3 regions of the Nesterenkonia suensis genome follow, and region 2 is predicted to be linked to each of the others. Evidence: riboswitches for the same ligand, from Rfam matches in the RefSeq annotation. Region 2 holds a riboswitch; each other region holds the start of a gene.

Region 1 (5,469 bases), 190 kb from region 2:
TCAACGGCGGAGCCATCGCTCTGGGGCACCCGGTCGGGATGTCCGGGGCGCGGCTGCTGCTGCATCTGGCACTGGAGCTCGGCCGCCGCGGTGGGGGAGTGGGGGCCGCTGGTCTCTGCGGCGGTGGCGGCCAGGGGGATGCGCTGATCCTGAGGGCCTGAGGGCCTGAGGGGCCGGGCCCGGGCTGGTCCTCCGGACCTGTCCGGGCCGAGTGCTCGACCCCGCCGAGATTCCGGCACCCCATGCAGATCAGCGGGGTTCCGGAATCTTCACGGGGTCTTCTGCCGTGTCCTGCCGTGTCCTGCCGTGTCCTGCCGTGTCCTTCTGGGCTCAGCGGCGCTGGGCCATCCAGCGGAGGACCTCCTGGGTGATCTCCTCCCGCGTGGTCTCATTGAAGATCTCGTGACGCGCCCCGAGGTGCACGGACAAGGTGACGTCGGTCAGGCCCGCCTCCCGGTAGCGCTGCGCCAGGAGCTCGAGCAGCCGTCCGCCGTCCGCCAGAGGATCGTCCTGCCCCGAGATGATCAGCACCGGCAGTCGTTTCTCGATGCGGGCGAGGCGCTCCGGGTCGGCGAGCGTCGGCCCTCCCGCGAGGATCGCCGGTACCGTGTCCTCCGGCAGGTCGAAGCCGCACAGCGGGTCGGCCACATAGGCGTCCACCTCGGCGTCGTCACGGGAGAGCCACTCGTAGCCGGTGCGATGGTGGAATCCGGAGTTGAACGCCGCCAGCCCCGCCGGCTGGTCATCGTCCGCGGCGGCGCCGCTCATCATCTCTGCGAGGCCATCCACGGCGGTGGACCCGGAGAGCACGACCCCGGCGTACTGGGCAGAACGGCTCAGCAGAACCTCCTGCGCGGCCATGGATCCCATCGAGTGGGCGATCAGGAACAGCGGCAGCTCCGGATGCTCCTGACGGATCGAGGCGCCGAATGCTCCCAGGTCCTCGACCAGTCCGGCAAAGCCCGCCGGCCCGAAATCTCCGAAGCCGTCAGGGTCGGCCGAATGGCCATGTCCGCGGTGGTCGTGGGCGTGGACCAGGTACCCGGCCGCTGTGAGAGCCTGGGCCAGCCGGTCGTAGCGGCCTGCATGCTCGGCGACTCCGTGGGTGATCTGGACGACGCCGATCGGCGGCTCGGTGGGATCCCACAGGTAGGTGGCCAGTGGTGTGCCGTCGGACGGGGAGGCGAAGGTTGAGGTCGGCTGTATGGTGCTCCTGGTGTTCGTAGGGGCCGGTCGGGAGAGTGGCCAGCCTCACGATACGAGAAGTGACTATGAGGTAACAAGATGGTCGGCGCGTGGTGGACTCTCGATCGGCCGGCTGCGACGGCGGACGGCGTTGCCACAGGACGACACAGGACGACACAGGACGACACAGATTTGCCCGGAGCGCAGTCTGCAGGGCAGACTGTGGGGCAGGTCAAGAGTGCCAGCGTCAAACCCCGGTTTGCTGGCCGGCAACCCTCCAGTTCGCGGTGGGGTGCCCCGGGTGACGACCAGGCCCTGCCGCCCATGCGGCGGGGCAAGCGCGGGCCATCACACATCACAGTGCGGCCCAACCATCATGTCCTTCAGGACAGGGCCGCCCCACGGTGCAGCCTCTCGGGTCTCTGTGCCCGGAGTGTCTCCGAAGCCGGTCCTGTCACTATGACCGCATTGAACGGAGACACGTCCATGACGACCACTGAGAGCACCCAGGCTCCTCGTTTCGAGACCCAGCAGATCCACGCCGGGGCCTTCCCGGACCCGGTGACCGGTGCCCGAGCGCTGCCGATCCAGCAGACCACCTCCTTCGTCTTCCCGAGCACCGAAGCCGCGGCCAAGCGGTTCGGACTCGAGGAGCTCGGTCCCATCTACTCGCGTCTGACCAACCCCACCGTCGAGGCGGTGGAGAACAAGATCGCCGCACTGGAGGGCGGCGCCGGCGCCCTGCTGGTCTCCTCCGGCCAGGCCGCAGCGTCCCTGGCGCTGCTCAACATCGTCGAGACCGGCGGGCACATCGTCGCCTCCCCCTCCCTCTACGGCGGCACGCAGAACCTCTTCAAGCACACCCTGCCGAAGCTCGGAGTCGAGGTCACCTTCGTGGAGGACCCCGACGACACCGAGTCCTGGCGAGCCGCCATCCGTGAGAACACCGGGGCCTTCTTCGGCGAAGTCGTGGCCAACCCGCGCGGCGACGTCCTCGACCTCGAGGCCGTGGCGGAGGTCGCCCATGAGCATGGAGCGCCGCTGGTGGTGGACAACACGCTGACCAGCCCCTACCTGATCCGTCCGATCGAGCACGGCGCCGACGTCGTCATCCACTCGGCGACCAAGTTCCTCGGCGGACACGGTACGGCGATCGCGGGCGTCATCGTCGACTCGGGCAACTTCGACTACACCCAGAACCCCGAGCGCTTCCCGGGCTTCAACACCCCGGACGAGAGCTACCACGGCATCGTCTACGGGCGGGACCTCGGCGCCGACGGGATCTTCGGGGTCAACCTCTCCTACATCCTCAAGGCGCGAGTGCAGCTGCTCCGGGACCTCGGACCGGCCCTCTCCCCGCACAACGCCTTCGAGATCAACCTGGGCCTGGAGACCCTCAGCCTGCGCGTGGAGCGCCACGTGCAGAACGCCCAGCGGGTCGCCGAGTTCCTGGAGGCCCACCCGGCGGTCACGCGGGTCAGCTACCCGGGGCTGGTCTCCAGCCCCTGGTACGAGCGGGCGCAGCGCTACCTGCCCAAGGGGGTCGGTTCTGTGCTGGCCTTCGAGGTCGACGGCGGAGCCCCGGCAGGCCAGGCCGTGGTGGATGCGCTCGAGCTCCACTCTCTGGTGGCCAACGTCGGGGACGTCCGCTCCCTGGCGATCCACCCGGCCTCGACCACTCACCGCCAGCTGACCGAGGACGAGCAGCGGGCCGCCGGCGTCGTGCCCGGCCTGGTCCGACTCTCGGTGGGCCTGGAACACGTCGAGGACATCCTCGCCGATCTCGAGCAAGCCCTGCAGAAGGCCGTTCCGGCCGGTGCCCAGGGTCCGCAGAGTGAGAATCAGCCGGTCGCAGAGCCGGCGCCGGTGGGCTGAGGCTAGCCTGAGAGCCGACCGGAGCCGCCCGCTCTTGTGACCCGCTCCTCCGACTGACCGTCCCCGCCCAGCCAACCCGGACTGACTCAGGAGTTCCCGCCTCATGACCGCCCAGGTGCTGACCTCGACCCCCCGTCCCGCTGGCGCGCTCGCCGTCGTCGACGTCGGTGAGCACGTCTTCGAGACGGGAGGCAGGCTGCCTCAGGTGCAGCTGGCCTACGAGACCTGGGGCACGCTCAATGAGGCCCGGGACAACGCGATCCTGGTCGCCCACGCCCTCACCGGTGACACGCATGTCGCCTCCACCGACGTCGACCCGGCGCCGGGCTGGTGGGAGGGTCTGCTGGGGCCGGGGCGACCCATCGACACCACCCGGTGGTTCGTGGTCGCCCCGGCGATGGTCGGCGGATGCTACGGGTCCACGGGTCCGGCCTCACCGGATCCGGACGGCCGCCCCTGGGGCTCGCGCTTCCCCTTCACCACGATCCGCGACTCCGTGGAGCTGGAGGCTCGGTTGGCGGACCACCTGGGGATCGAGCAGTTCCATACGGTCATCGGCGGGTCCATGGGAGGGGCCCGGGTCCTCGAGTGGGCGGTGACCTTTCCGGATCGGGTGCGCGGTGCGGCGGTCTTCGCCTGCGGAGCGGCTTCCACCGCTGAGCAGATCGCCTTCGGCCAGGCCCAGATCAAAGCTATCGAGAACGACCCGCACTTCGCCGGCGGCGACTACTACGGCGGGCCGGACCCGGAGGACGGGCTGGGCCTGGCGCGCCGCATCGCCCACATCACGTACCGCACCGAGCATGAGTTCGGCGCCCGATTCCACCGGGAATCGCAGGACGAGGAGGATCCTTTCGCCTGGAGCGCACGGCGACGCGGTCGCTACCAGGTGGAGTCCTACCTGGACCACCAGGCGAAGAAACTGGTGAGCAGGTTCGACCCGAATGCCTACATCGTGTTGACCGAGGCGCTGATGAGTCACGACGTCGGCCGCGGCCGCGGCGGCGTCGCCCAGGCGCTGTCCCGGGTCACCGCCACCCCGTTCATCGCCGCCGTGGCCTCGGACCGGCTCTATCTGCCGGAGCAGTCCCGTGAGCTGGCGCAGCTGCTGCCCGGCGAGAACCGGGTGCACATGATCGCCTCACCGATCGGCCACGACGGCTTCCTCACCAGCCCCGAGCAGCTCGCCGACCAGATGCGCCAGACGCTCGGACTGTGACGTCCTGCACCGGGACGCCCTGCGCCGGCTTCGGGGCGGCACAGAGGTGGCCCCGGGACCGTGTCAGTCCTCGGCGGCTGAGGTCCCCGGCGGCATCACCCCGCCGAAGAGCGGTTCGAAGGTGGGGCGCTTGGCGGTCACCCCGTCCCCGGAGGAGCGGCCGCGCAGCCGCCGCACGACCCAGGGGAACAGGTGCTGACGAGCCCAGACGACGTCGTCGACCCGCGCTTCCCGCCAGCTGCGCTCCGGCACTGGTCGTGGTGTCGACGGCTCCAACTCGTGCCTCACATTGAGCGTGTCCAGCACCATGGTGGCGATCGTGTGGTGTCCCAGCGGGGAGAAGTGCAGTCGGTCCTCGTCCCACATCTGGGGGTGGGCCAGTTCCCGGAGCGACCACATGTCCGCCACCAGGGCGTCGTGCCGGGCGGCGACAGTGCGGATGTTCTCGTTGTAGATGGCCACCTTGCCGCGGATCGAGCCGACGACCGGGGTCTCCCGCACGTCGGGGCCGTTGAACAGCACCACTGTAGCGCCGGTGGTGGAGAGGATCTGGACCATGGTGTCCAACGTGCGGGCGGTCTCGTCAGGGTCGCCGCCGGGCCGGATGACGTCATTGCCGCCGGCGCAGAGCGTGATGAGATCAGGCTTCAGTTCCAGCGCCGGGGCGATCTGGTCGTCACGGATCTGCCCGATCAGCTTTCCGCGCACCGCCAGGTTGGCGTAGGCGAAATGCCGGCCACCGGGTGCCGGGCCTGCCCCGCCGGCCAGCTCCTCAGCCACCCGGTCGGCCCAGCCGCGGTGGTACCCGGGCCGGGACTCGTCCGGGTCCCCGATGCCCTCGGTGAAGGAGTCACCCAGCGCGACATAGCGGGTCCAGGGATGGTGGGGCCTGGTCGTCGTCCTGTCGGTCTGCGGGGTCTCGGGCTGCTCGTCTGAAAGGTCCACGGACCCATTCTCTCCGAACTCGCCGGTCACTTCCATCACCGGTGGGGAGGGCCTGCCGACGCCGATGCGGCCAGGTCCTGTGCGATGGTCCGGGGGAGAGGCGTCCCGAGATGAGAAGATGGTGCGGCCGTCCAGGGCGCTCTGCGCCCGCCGCCCCGTCGGAACCTGAGGAGCAGCACCGATGAACCCAGCCCAGTCCGAGCCCATCGTCGTGTGGTCCCGCGAGCCCGAGGAGCGTGAGGGTA
Region 2 (5,469 bases):
GCCGCCTCCGGCACTCCTGGAAGCAGTGTGCAGCGACCGGCGCACCGATCTCCGCACATTCCGGCGCATCTCGTTCCTCAGGTACTGGTCAGGCATGCATGTCAGCCTAGGCGGAACCGAGGTCAGAACTTCTCCGGACGCAGCACCTCGACGTCGATGACCCACACGGTCATCGCATAGTCCCGGTAGTAGTGCTCCTGCAGATACGCAGAGACCGCCTGAGCGGTGCCCGCGTCACAGACGACCTCCACCCGGATGTTCGCGCTGGCCTCCCAGCCTGCATCGCGCACTCCTCGGCGGCCCTTTCCCCGGGCGTCGGTGATCGTATGCCCACGAGTGCCGAGCTGCTCCAGATCACGCAGGATCTTTCCCTCCAGGGCCGCCTCGGTGACGATGGTCAGCAGTTTGCGCGCGTGCGGATCCATGAGCCTGCTCCTAGCCATGCACCCAGGTGGCCATGGCGTGGTAGATGGGTATGCCGATCAGGACGTTGAACGGAAAGGTGATGCCCAAGGCGGCGGCCAAGGACAGCGTCGGGTTCGCCTCCGGCACGGAGATGCGCATGGCGGCCGGGACCGCGATGTAGGACGCGCTGGCAGCCAGCGTCGCCAGCACCACCGTACCCCCGAGGGAGAGGCCCAGCAGCATGGCTGTTCCCGTGCCCACCACTGCGGAGAACAGCGGCATACCGATGGCGAATGCGGCCAGAAACACCCCATGTCTCCGGAGCCCTGCTACCTGGCCTGCCGTGATGAGCCCCATCTCCAGGAGGAACAATGCCAGAATCCCCTTGAAGAGGTCCATGAACAGAGGCTCGAGCGGAACGACGCCTTCAGGCCCGGAGGCCCAGCCGATGAGCAGACCCCCCAGCAGGAGCACGATGCCCTTGCCCAGGAACACCTCGTGCATCACCGAGCCCCAGCGTGTGGACCGGCTGACGCCCCTGGCTAGCACGATCCCGACGAGGATCGCCGGCACCTCCAGAATGACCAGCAGCAACGGCATGTGTTCTTCGAAAGGCACACGGCGACTGCCGAGATAGGCAACGGCCACAGCGTAGGTGCCGACGCTCACAGAGCCATAGTGCGCGGCGATCGACGCGGCATCCACGCGAGCCAGCCGTCCCAGGAGTCGGAGCACAGGGAACGCGGCGAGGGCGAGGAGGAACCCCATGGCCACCACTCCGACCATCTGCGGCAGCAGCTCTCCCAGGGGCTGCTTCGCCAGCTCCACGCCTCCTTTGAGCCCGATGGCCAGCAGCAGCACGATGGTCACCAGCTCATAGACGGCGGCAGGCAGCCGCAGCTCAGAACGCAGCAGTCCGGCCGCGATGCCGAGGACGAAGAAGAGGATGACCGGGTCGAGCATGCAGCGGGTCCTTCCGGGAGGGTCCTGCACGACGGGGCCACCGGGCGGCCGCCCCATTGCTGACACACAATACACGACTTTTGTTTCATGTTTATTCTGTCACCCTGGATCTATACTGACCCCGTGCCGGATTCAGAGTGGACCTTCCTCACCAACCACGCCCATGTCATCCTCTGCGTCGCCAGAGAGCCCGGCATGCTCGTCCGGGAGATCGCTCGGAAGGTCGGGATCACCGAGCGCGCCGCCCAGCGGATCCTGGCGGACCTGATCGCCGACGGATACGTCGACAGGGAGCGCGAAGGCCGCCGCAATCGATATCGAATCCATCGCGACCGGCCCCTTCGGCATCCCCTCGAGCGCCATCACAGCATCGGAGAGCTCCTCGCCACGCTCGGCGACCCTCCTGCGTGACACAGTCGATGCACCGCTCCACGAGACGCGTGGACACGCCTCACGCCCTGCCGCACACCTCACGCCAGCACCCCGTGTTCATTATGTTCATATATCGTCATCCATGACGTCGACCCTTCTCTCGCATGCCCGACCGTGCTAGCGTCGTGGCAGAGAAGAACACCGAAGGATCACGAGAACCGGTCACATAAGCTCTGGCTTGGCCGGTCGGCAACCCTTTCCCGCGTGACGGGGTGCCCCAGATGACGATCCGGCCGCGAAACTCGTATTCACTGCGATGAATTTATCTTCAGCGGCAAGCACGGCGCAGGGGAAGCCTCCCTGTGGCGCCTCATGAACGATGATGAACGCCCCACACGGAGGACCCTCCATGACACCATCTGTGCCGTCCGCCGGCACTCTGCCTCAGCACGCCCTGGATTCGGACGACCACACGTCACACACCTCCTACTTGGTGCAGCGCACCCGACGCCGCTCGCTGATCTCTTTCGAGGTCTTCCCGCCGCGTCCCGCCACCGCTGGCCGCGACCCCTGGCGCAGCATCGAGCTGCTGGCCGAGGCCGGTCCGGACTACTTCTCCGTCACCCACGGCCACAACCAACCCGAGGGGGCCAACCTGGAGGTCATCCGGCACCTGCTCCGGAGCACCCCCGCCCCCGTGATGGCACACCTCATCAGCGCAGGAAGCACTCCTGCCCAGGTGCGCCGCGCCGTGGAGCAGCTGCTGGACCTCGGCGTCCGGGACGTCCTGGCCCTGCGAGGGGATTCTCCCGACGGGGGCCGGCAGTGGGTCCACCAGCCCGGCGGACTGAATCGGGCCGCCGAGGTGGTGCGCCTGGTCCGCGAGGTGGAGGACGAGCGGCTGGACCCTCCCAAGGGGCCGGGCGCCCGTCCGGTGTCCATCTCAGTGGCCGCCTATCCTCCCTCCGGCACGGACAGGGACCACGCGGCGGACCTGTGCGCACTGTGGGAGAAGCAGGAGGCCGGCGCCGACTACGCGATCACCCAGGTGTTCTATGACCCCGAGGACTACGCCCGTCTGGTGGACGACGCCCGATCTCAGGGCATCCACCTGCCCGTGGTCGCCGGGCTGGCCCCGCTGACGAGCCCCACGCGGCTGCGGCGTCTGGAGGAGATCTCGGGAGTTCCGGTGCCGCAGCACCTGTTGGACTACCTCGACGTCGCAGACCCGGCCGAACGACGACGCCGCGGGGTGGCCGCCACGCTGAACCTGATCGACGCGGTCCTCGAGCTCGGATGTCCCGGGCTGCACCTGTTCACGTTCAACCAACACCCGGCCGCTCTGGCGATCCTCGATCACCTCAGGATCCGGGATGCCGCACGTCAGCAGCGGGTCCTACCCGAGCTGTCCTGACGCCGGAGCGCACCGCTCCCCACCTCACAGGGCCCCTTCATGCCTGCGGACCGCGTCGCGGTCGGCTGTCCTGGTGCGCCCTGCCGCCTCACCCGGGACGAACCGCCCGGGCACTCCATGCGACCCGTCCATCACCTGCGTCTGACCCCAGACACACCTGACACATCTGACAGAGGAGACATCATGACCACCGCCCCTGCCCGCCCCGAGGACCAGCCGCCCGCTCAGGTTCCCGCCCTGCCGGCCACCGTACTCGGATACCCGCGTATCGGACCGAACCGGGAGATCAAGAAGGCGCTGGAGGCCCATTGGCGCGGCGGAGACGTCGCCGCGCTGCGCGAGGCGGTCCGCGCCCACCGCACCCGCACCCTGGGCCATCTGGCAGGCCTCGGCCTGGAGGCGGACTCGGCGATCCCGGCCGACGGCGCCGTGATCGATCAGGTCCTGGACGCCTCGGTGCTGCTCGGCCTGGTGCCACGGCGCTTCCGCGAGGCCGGGTTCTCCGCCGCCTCCCCGGACTCCGGTGAGGGTCTGGCACTGGTCTCCGCGCTGGCCCGCGGCACCTCCACGGTGGAGCCGCTGGAGCTGACCAAGTGGTTCGACACCAACTATCACTACTACGTGCCGGAGATCGAGCCCGACGTCGCCTTCTCCCCTCAGCCGGACGCCGTCGCCGAGCGCTTCCGCACCTTCCGCGATCTGGCCGCCGAGACGGCCGGTGCGGCCCTCCCCCGGCCCACCCTGCTGGGCCCGGTGAGCTTCCTGCTGCTGGCCAAGGCCGTCAGCTCCGCCGAGAGCCCCGCCGACGGCACCGACGGCAGCCTCGCCCAGGAGTCTCGGTTCGACCGGCTCGATGAGCTGGTGACCGCCTACTCCACCCTGCTCGGCGCCCTCCAGGACGCCGGCGCGGCCTGGGTGCAGCTGGAGGAGCCCGCCCTCGCCTCCGACGGCTGGGACCTCCCGCGGGAGCAGATCGTCACCGGCCTGCGCACCGCCTATACGGCGTTCGCGGGGCTCACGGAGCGCCCGGCGCTGTTCGTGCCGGTGAGCTACGGCACCGCCGGCGACGACGCCCTGGCAGTCCTCGGCGCAGCCGGCGTCGAGGCGGTGGGCCTCGACCTCGAACGTGGCGTGCTCCCCCCGGAGCAGGCCCTGGAGCCGCTGACCGGACGGACTGTGGCCGCCGGCGTCGTCGGCGGGCTGAACGTGTGGCGCACCGGTGTGGCCCGGGCCGCCGGGCTGCTGGACCAGCTGCGGGAGCGCCACGAGGGTCCGCTGACGGTCAGCAGCTCCACGTCGTTGCTGCATGTCCCCCATGACGCCGCCCGCGAGACGCAGTTGGACCCGCAGGTGGCCGGCTGGCTCGCCTTCGCGGACCAGAAGGTCGGCGAGGTGCTGGCACTGGCCGGTCACCTCTCCGAAGTCCCGGACGCTCTGGAGGGGCTGCGCGCCGATGATGCCTCGCGTCGCAGGCTCCGGGAGCAGCACCCGCAGGTCCGGGTGGAGGCGGTGCGCCGTCGTCTGGACGAGGTGCTGCCCCAGGACCGTCGGCGGGCCGACGCCGAACACCGCCGGGCCGCGCAGGAGGCGGCTCTGGATCTGCCGCCGCTGCCGACCACCACGATCGGCTCGTTCCCGCAGACCCCCGAGATCCGCCGAGTGCGGGCCGCCCACCGACGCGGCGCCCTCCACCAGCAGGGATACGAGCAGGCCATCCGCGGGCAGATCGCCGACTGCATCCGCCGCCAGGAGGACCTGGGTCTGGACGTGCTGGTGCATGGCGAGGCGGAGCGCAATGACATGGTCCAGTACTTCGCGGAGAACCTGGAGGGGTTCATCACCACCGCCCACGGCTGGGTGCAGTCCTACGGCTCGCGCTGCCTGCGACCGCCGATCCTCTTCGGCGACGTGCACCGCCCGGACCCGATCACTGTGGAGTGGACCCGCTACGCCGCCTCACTGACCCGCCGGCCCGTCAAGGGCATGCTGACCGGCCCGGTGACGATCCTGGCCTGGTCCTTCGTGCGGGACGACCAGCCGCTGGCCGCCACGGCCGACCAGATCGCCCTGGCCCTGCGGGACGAGGTGGAGGATCTGCAGGCCGCCGGGACCCGGATCATCCAGGTGGACGAGCCGGCGCTCCGGGAGCTGCTGCCGCTGCAGGTGGCCCAGCGACCCGAGTATCTGCGCTGGTCGGTGGAGTCCTTCCGCCTGGCGACCTCCGCGGCGAAGCCGGACACCCAGCTGCACACCCACCTGTGCTACTCGGAGTTCGAGACCGTCATCGACGCGATCGACGCGCTCGACGCCGACGT
Region 3 (5,469 bases), 240 kb from region 2:
ACGATCCGAACATCCTGCTCATGGACGAACCTTTCGGAGCCGTGGACCCGCTGGTCCGGCTGGAGCTGCAGGTCCAGCTGAAGAAGCTGCAGGGGGAGCTGCGCAAGACCATCATCTTCGTCACCCACGACATCGAGGAGGCGCTCACCCTGGGGGACCAGATCGTGGTGCTCCGGGCCGGAGGAGAGGTGGCCCAGGCCGGCACGCCCCGCGAGCTGGTCGAGAACCCCGCTGACGACTTCGTCTCACGCTTCCTGGGCCTCCAGGAGGGACGGCGCCGACTGCAGATCTCCCCACGGGTCGGTGGGGGCTGGACCGTCATCGACAGCTCCGGGCGGCCGATCGGACTGATTGAAGGAGCTGCGGGGGCAGAGGGCCGGGAGCGCGGGCCCGGGGACTTCTGATGGAGTGGATCCTGGCGAATCTGCCTCGCATCCTGAGTCTGACGGCAGATCACCTGCTGCTCGGCCTCCCGGCCGTGGCGGCGGCCTTCCTGGTCGCGCTGCCGGTGGGCCGACTCGCTGACCGGCTCGGTCGCCTGCGTGAACCCGTGCTGGGTTCGGTCGGTCTGCTCTATGCGATCCCGTCGCTTCCCCTGTTCATCGTGCTGCCGATCCTGATCGGCACCGGAGTCCGGGACACGCTGAACGTGGTCGTCGCCCTGACCCTCTTCGGCCTGGCGCTGATGGTCCGATCAGCTGCGGACGCCTTCGCCGCCGTCTCGGATGATGTCCGACTGGCCGCCACTGCGGTCGGACATTCCCGGATGGGCGCGTTCCTCACCGTCGAGCTGCCGCTGGCCGGCCCGGCCCTGCTCGCCGGGCTGCGAGTCGTCTCGGTGAGCACGCTGAGCATGGTCAGCGTCTCCGCGGTGCTGGGGGTCACCAGCCTCGGCTCGCTGTTCACCGACGGCTTCCAGCGCGGCATCGTGCCCTCGATCGTGGCGGGCATCGTGATGACGGTGGTGCTCGCCGTCGTGGTGGACCTGCTGCTGGTGGCGCTGGGTCGGCTGGCCATGCCCTGGCAGCACCGGCGGGCCGGGGCGACGGGATGACTCCGCTCGTCGACGCCCTCCAGTGGGTGCTCAGCATAGAGAACTGGGCCGGTCCGGGAGGGCTCGGAGTGCGCATCGCCGAGCACCTCTGGTACACGGTGCTGGCGGTCGGGATTTCGGTGCTGGTGGCCCTGCCGATCGGGCTGATCATCGGGCACACGGGGCGAGGCCGTGCGGTGGCGGTGCTGTCCACCGGTGCCGCTCGGGCGCTGCCCACGCTGGGGCTGATCACCCTGACCGCCTTGGCGGTGGGCATCGGGCTCACCGCGCCGATGATCGCCTTCGTGGTGCTGGCTGTGCCGTCGATCATCGCCGGCGCGTACGCGGGAGTGGAGGCGGTGGACCGCCGGGTGGTGGACGCGGCCCGTGCCCAGGGGCTGAGCCCGTGGCAGGTGCTGACCACAGTGGAGGTGCCGCTGGGACTGCGACTGATCCTCGGCGGCATCCGCCTGGCGACGCTCCAGGTCATCGCCACGGCCACGCTGGCAGCCTATGTGGGTGCCGGGGGACTGGGTCGGCCGCTGTTCCTGGGCCTGCGCAACCATGACTATGCCATGATGCTGGGAGCGTCGTTCATGGTCATCACCGTGGCAGTCCTGGCCGACGCCGTGTTCGTCATCGCCCAGCGGATGCTCAGGAGGATCCCCGGGATCGTCTGAGCCTCAGGAGAGGATGTGAGCCCCGTGCCCCACCCCGTCAAGAGATCCGTCAGCCGTCTCGCCGTGCGCGGGCGCGGGCCTGTCACGCTGCTCGGTCTGGCCGCGCTCGGGCTGACCGCCTGCGGCGCCGAGGATCCGCTGGCCGAGGGCGGGGGTGACGGTGAGGGCGGCGAGGGCGGTGCGATCGTCGTCGGATCCCAGCAGTACTACTCCAACACAATCATCGCCGAGCTCTATGCCCAGCGTCTGGAGGCGGCCGGCCACGAGGTGGACCGGCAGTTCGACATTGGTCAGCGTGAGGTCTACATGCCGGAGCTGGAGTCCGGGGAGATCGACGTCTTTCCGGAGTATGCCGGGAACCTGCTGCAGTATGTGGACCCGGAGTCTGAGGCGTCGGACCTCGAGAGCGTCCTCGCCGGACTGGAGGACAGCCTGCCGGAGGGCATCTCCGCGTTGTCACCGGCTGAGGCCACCGATCAGGACAGCTTCGTGGTCACCGGGGAGTTCGCCCAGGAGCGCGGGCTGAGCAGCGTGGGCGACCTCGCCGACGTCGACGAGGAGCTCAGCATCGCGGCGAACTCCGAGTTCGAGACCCGTCCGTATGGGCCGCAGGGGCTGCAGGAGGTCTACGGGGTGGAGATCACCCTGGTGCCGGTGGAGGACTCCGGCGGGCCGCTGACGGTGCGCGCGCTGCTGGACGGTGACGTGCAGGTCGCCGACATCTACAGCGCCGACCCTGCTATCGAGGCCCATGACCTGGTGAGGTTGGAGGACCCGGAGGAGCTGGTCCTGCCGCAGAACATCGTCCCGCTCGTCTCCGAGTCCGTGGACGCGGAGGCGTCGGCACTGATCGAGGCGGTCACCGCGGAGCTGAGCCAGGAGGAGCTCAATGGGCTCAACGCGGCCAGCGTGGATGACCAGGCTCCTGCTGCGGAGGTCGCCGCCGACTGGCTGAAGGAGAAAGGGCTCGACGACACCTGAGCACCCGCTTGCGAGCACTGCGCATGCGGGGTGAACACATGAACATAGATGACGGCATGTGACGTCGAATCTTCGTCTGTGCGGCGACGTGCAGTAGCGTGGTGCTCACACCACCGACCATCCAGAGCGGCCGAGAGATCTGGCTCCACGACGCCGCAGCAACCCGGGAGAGCCGGGTGCTCACGCCAGAAGCGATGGAGGAGCATGAGCACTGACGTGTCTGCCGCGCCCACCCGACGGCCCGCGAAGCGCCCGAACGGACAGTGGAAGATCGACGGCACCGATCCGCTGAACCACAACGAAGAGTTCAAACAGGCGGACAACGGTCTGAACGTCCGCGAGCGGATCGAGCAGATCTATTCGAAGCAGGGCTTCGACTCCATCGACCCCGATGACCTGCGCGGCCGATTCCGCTGGTGGGGCCTCTACACCCAGCGGCGGCCCGGAGTGCCGGCAGGGGCCCACAACTCCCTGCCGCCCGAGGAGGTCGACGACAAGTACTTCATGCTGCGGGTCCGGATCGACGGCGGGGCCCTCACCACCGAGCAGCTGCGCGTCATCGGCGAGATCTCCCGGGACTTCGCCCGGGACACCGCGGACGTCACCGACCGGCAGAACGTCCAGCTGCACTGGGTGGCCGTGGAGGACGTCCCGGAGATCTGGCGCCGCCTCGAGGCGGTCGGTCTGGGCACCACTGAGGCCTGTGGAGACACCCCCCGCGTGATCCTGGGCTCGCCGGTGGCCGGCATCGCCGCGGACGAGATCATCGACCCCACTCCGGTGATCGCCGAGATCGTCCGGCGCTACATCGGTGACCCGGAGCTGGCGAACCTGCCGCGGAAATACAAGTCCGCGATCACCGGGCATCCCTCTCAGGACGTGGTCCATGAGATCAACGACTTCTCCCTGGTCGGGGTGCTCCACCCGGAGCACGGCCCCGGCTATGACCTGTGGGTCGGCGGAGGGCTCTCCACCAATGCGCGGCTGGCCGAACGGCTGGGGGTCTTCGTCCGCGAGGAGGAGGCCGCTGAGGTCTGGCACGCGGTGACCCAGACGTTCCGTGACTACGGCTTCCGGCGTCTGCGCAACAAGGCCCGGCTGAAGTTCCTGCTGGCCGAATGGGGGCCGTCGAAGTTCCGTCAGATCCTCGAGGACGAGTACCTCGGACGGCGGCTCACCGACGGTCCGCCGCCCGCCGCACCGGACACCCCCGGGGACCATGTGGGCGTCCACCGGCAGAAGGACGGCCGGTACTACATCGGCGTCACCCCCACCGTGGGACGGGTCTCCGGCACGCTGCTCATCGAGCTGGCCGACCTGCTGGAACGTCACGGCTCCCACCGGCTGCGCACCACCCCGCACCAGAAGCTGGTGGTCCTCGACATCGCCGAACAGGAGATCGAGGCCGTCTCCGCCGGTCTGGCGGAGCTGGGGCTGGATCCGCGGCCCAGCGTCTTCCGCCGCTCCACCATCGCCTGCACCGGCATCGAGTTCTGCAAGCTGGCCATCGTGGAGACCAAGACCACGGCGGCACGGACCATCGATGCGCTGGAGGAGCGCCTGGCCGACGTCGCCGATCAGATGCCGGTCCGGCTGAGCCTGCACATCAACGGCTGCCCCAACTCCTGCGCCCGGATCCAGACGGCGGACATCGGACTCAAAGGCCAGCTGCTGCCGGACGGCGACGGCGGCAAGAGCCCCGGCTTCCAGGTCCACCTCGGCGGGGGGCTCACCTTCGTCGACCGTGACGAGGCCGGTCTCGGGCGCACTGTGCGCGGGCTGAAGGTCACTGCTGAGGAGCTCGTCGACTATGTGGAGCTGCTCGTGCGCCGCTACCTGGCCGGACGCCAGTCCGGCGAGACCTTCGCCCAGTGGAGCCACCGCGTCGACGAGTCCGAGCTACAGAAGAAGGAGGTCGAGCCGGCATGACGACCACCACAGACTTCACCACAGCGGACCGGTTGCGGTCCCTGGCGGCCGCCGGGGCCGAGGAGCTCGGCTGGGAGGCCTCCGCCGATCAGGTCATCGGCTGGGTGGCGCGGAACGTGGACACCGCCGACGTCGCGGTGGCCTGCTCCATGGCGGACGCCGTGCTGCCTGCCCTGGTGGCTGAGCAGCTGCCCGGCGTGGACGTGCTGTTCCTGGAGACCGGCTACCACTTCACCGAGACGCTCGCCGCCCGTGACGAGGTCGCCCGCCAGCTGGACGTGACCGTCGTCGACGTCACCCCGAAGCTGACCGTGGCGGAGCAGGACGCCGAGTACGGCAAGGACCTGTTCGGCCGGGACCCCGCCGCCTGCTGCCGGATGCGAAAGATGGAGCCGCTCGCCGAGGCGCTGAGCGGCTACAAGCTCTGGTTCACCGGAGTGCGTCGGGACGAGGCTCCCACGCGGGTGGACACCCCGCTGGTCACCTTCGACGAGCTGCACGGGCTGATCAAGGTCAACCCGGTCGCCTCCTGGAGCTTCGACGACCTCGTCGACTACTCGAACCGCCACGCTCTGCCGGTGAATCTGCTGCTGCAGAACGGCTACCCCTCCATCGGCTGTCGCCCCTGCACCCGCCCCGTCGCCGAGGGCGAGGACCCCCGCGCCGGCCGCTGGTCCGGCAGCGGGAAGGTCGAATGCGGCATCCACACCACCACTGCCACAGGAGCCTGAGATGACCACCGCCACCGCCGCGCCCGCCCCGCGGGCCGCCGACGTCGCCGCCGCCGTGGACCTCGCCGGCCAGTCAGCACTGGCCCGACTGGAGGCCGAGTCCATCCACATCATC

What was found. Region 2 has a riboswitch for S-adenosylmethionine ahead of ACYVKI_RS00865 (methylenetetrahydrofolate reductase). Riboswitches for the same ligand answer to the same signal wherever they lie in the genome.
Region 1: linked by a shared signal. The riboswitch ahead of ACYVKI_RS01670 (O-acetylhomoserine aminocarboxypropyltransferase/cysteine synthase family protein) and the one ahead of ACYVKI_RS00865 (methylenetetrahydrofolate reductase) in region 2 are both predicted to bind S-adenosylmethionine.
Region 3: linked by a shared signal. The riboswitch ahead of ACYVKI_RS01935 (nitrite/sulfite reductase) and the one ahead of ACYVKI_RS00865 (methylenetetrahydrofolate reductase) in region 2 are both predicted to bind S-adenosylmethionine.

What each region holds. Positions count from the first base shown of each region.
Region 1 covers NZ_BAAGRN010000001.1:387,728-393,196, forward strand. The annotation lists gene ACYVKI_RS01660 (acetyl-CoA C-acyltransferase) at 1-161, shown strand, start outside; gene ACYVKI_RS01665 (alpha/beta fold hydrolase) at 331-1,206, opposite strand; SAM riboswitch class IV at 1,416-1,532, shown strand; gene ACYVKI_RS01670 (O-acetylhomoserine aminocarboxypropyltransferase/cysteine synthase family protein) at 1,672-3,060, shown strand; gene metX (homoserine O-acetyltransferase MetX) at 3,164-4,279, shown strand; gene ACYVKI_RS01680 (SGNH/GDSL hydrolase family protein) at 4,343-5,224, opposite strand; gene ACYVKI_RS01685 (alpha/beta hydrolase) at 5,406-5,469, shown strand, end outside.
Region 2 covers NZ_BAAGRN010000001.1:196,711-202,179, reverse strand. The annotation lists gene ACYVKI_RS00885 (thermonuclease family protein) at 1-96, opposite strand, end outside; gene ACYVKI_RS00880 (P-II family nitrogen regulator) at 123-425, opposite strand; gene ACYVKI_RS00875 (sodium-dependent bicarbonate transport family permease) at 436-1,368, opposite strand; gene ACYVKI_RS00870 (helix-turn-helix transcriptional regulator) at 1,492-1,779, shown strand; SAM riboswitch class IV at 1,948-2,087, shown strand; gene ACYVKI_RS00865 (methylenetetrahydrofolate reductase) at 2,150-3,154, shown strand; gene metE (5-methyltetrahydropteroyltriglutamate--homocysteine S-methyltransferase) at 3,338-5,469, shown strand, end outside.
Region 3 covers NZ_BAAGRN010000001.1:441,443-446,911, forward strand. The annotation lists gene ACYVKI_RS01915 (ABC transporter ATP-binding protein) at 1-404, shown strand, start outside; gene ACYVKI_RS01920 (ABC transporter permease) at 404-1,054, shown strand; gene ACYVKI_RS01925 (ABC transporter permease) at 1,051-1,713, shown strand; gene ACYVKI_RS01930 (ABC transporter substrate-binding protein) at 1,738-2,694, shown strand; SAM riboswitch class I at 2,809-2,895, shown strand; gene ACYVKI_RS01935 (nitrite/sulfite reductase) at 2,899-4,623, shown strand; gene ACYVKI_RS01940 (phosphoadenylyl-sulfate reductase) at 4,620-5,354, shown strand; gene cysD (sulfate adenylyltransferase subunit CysD) at 5,356-5,469, shown strand, end outside.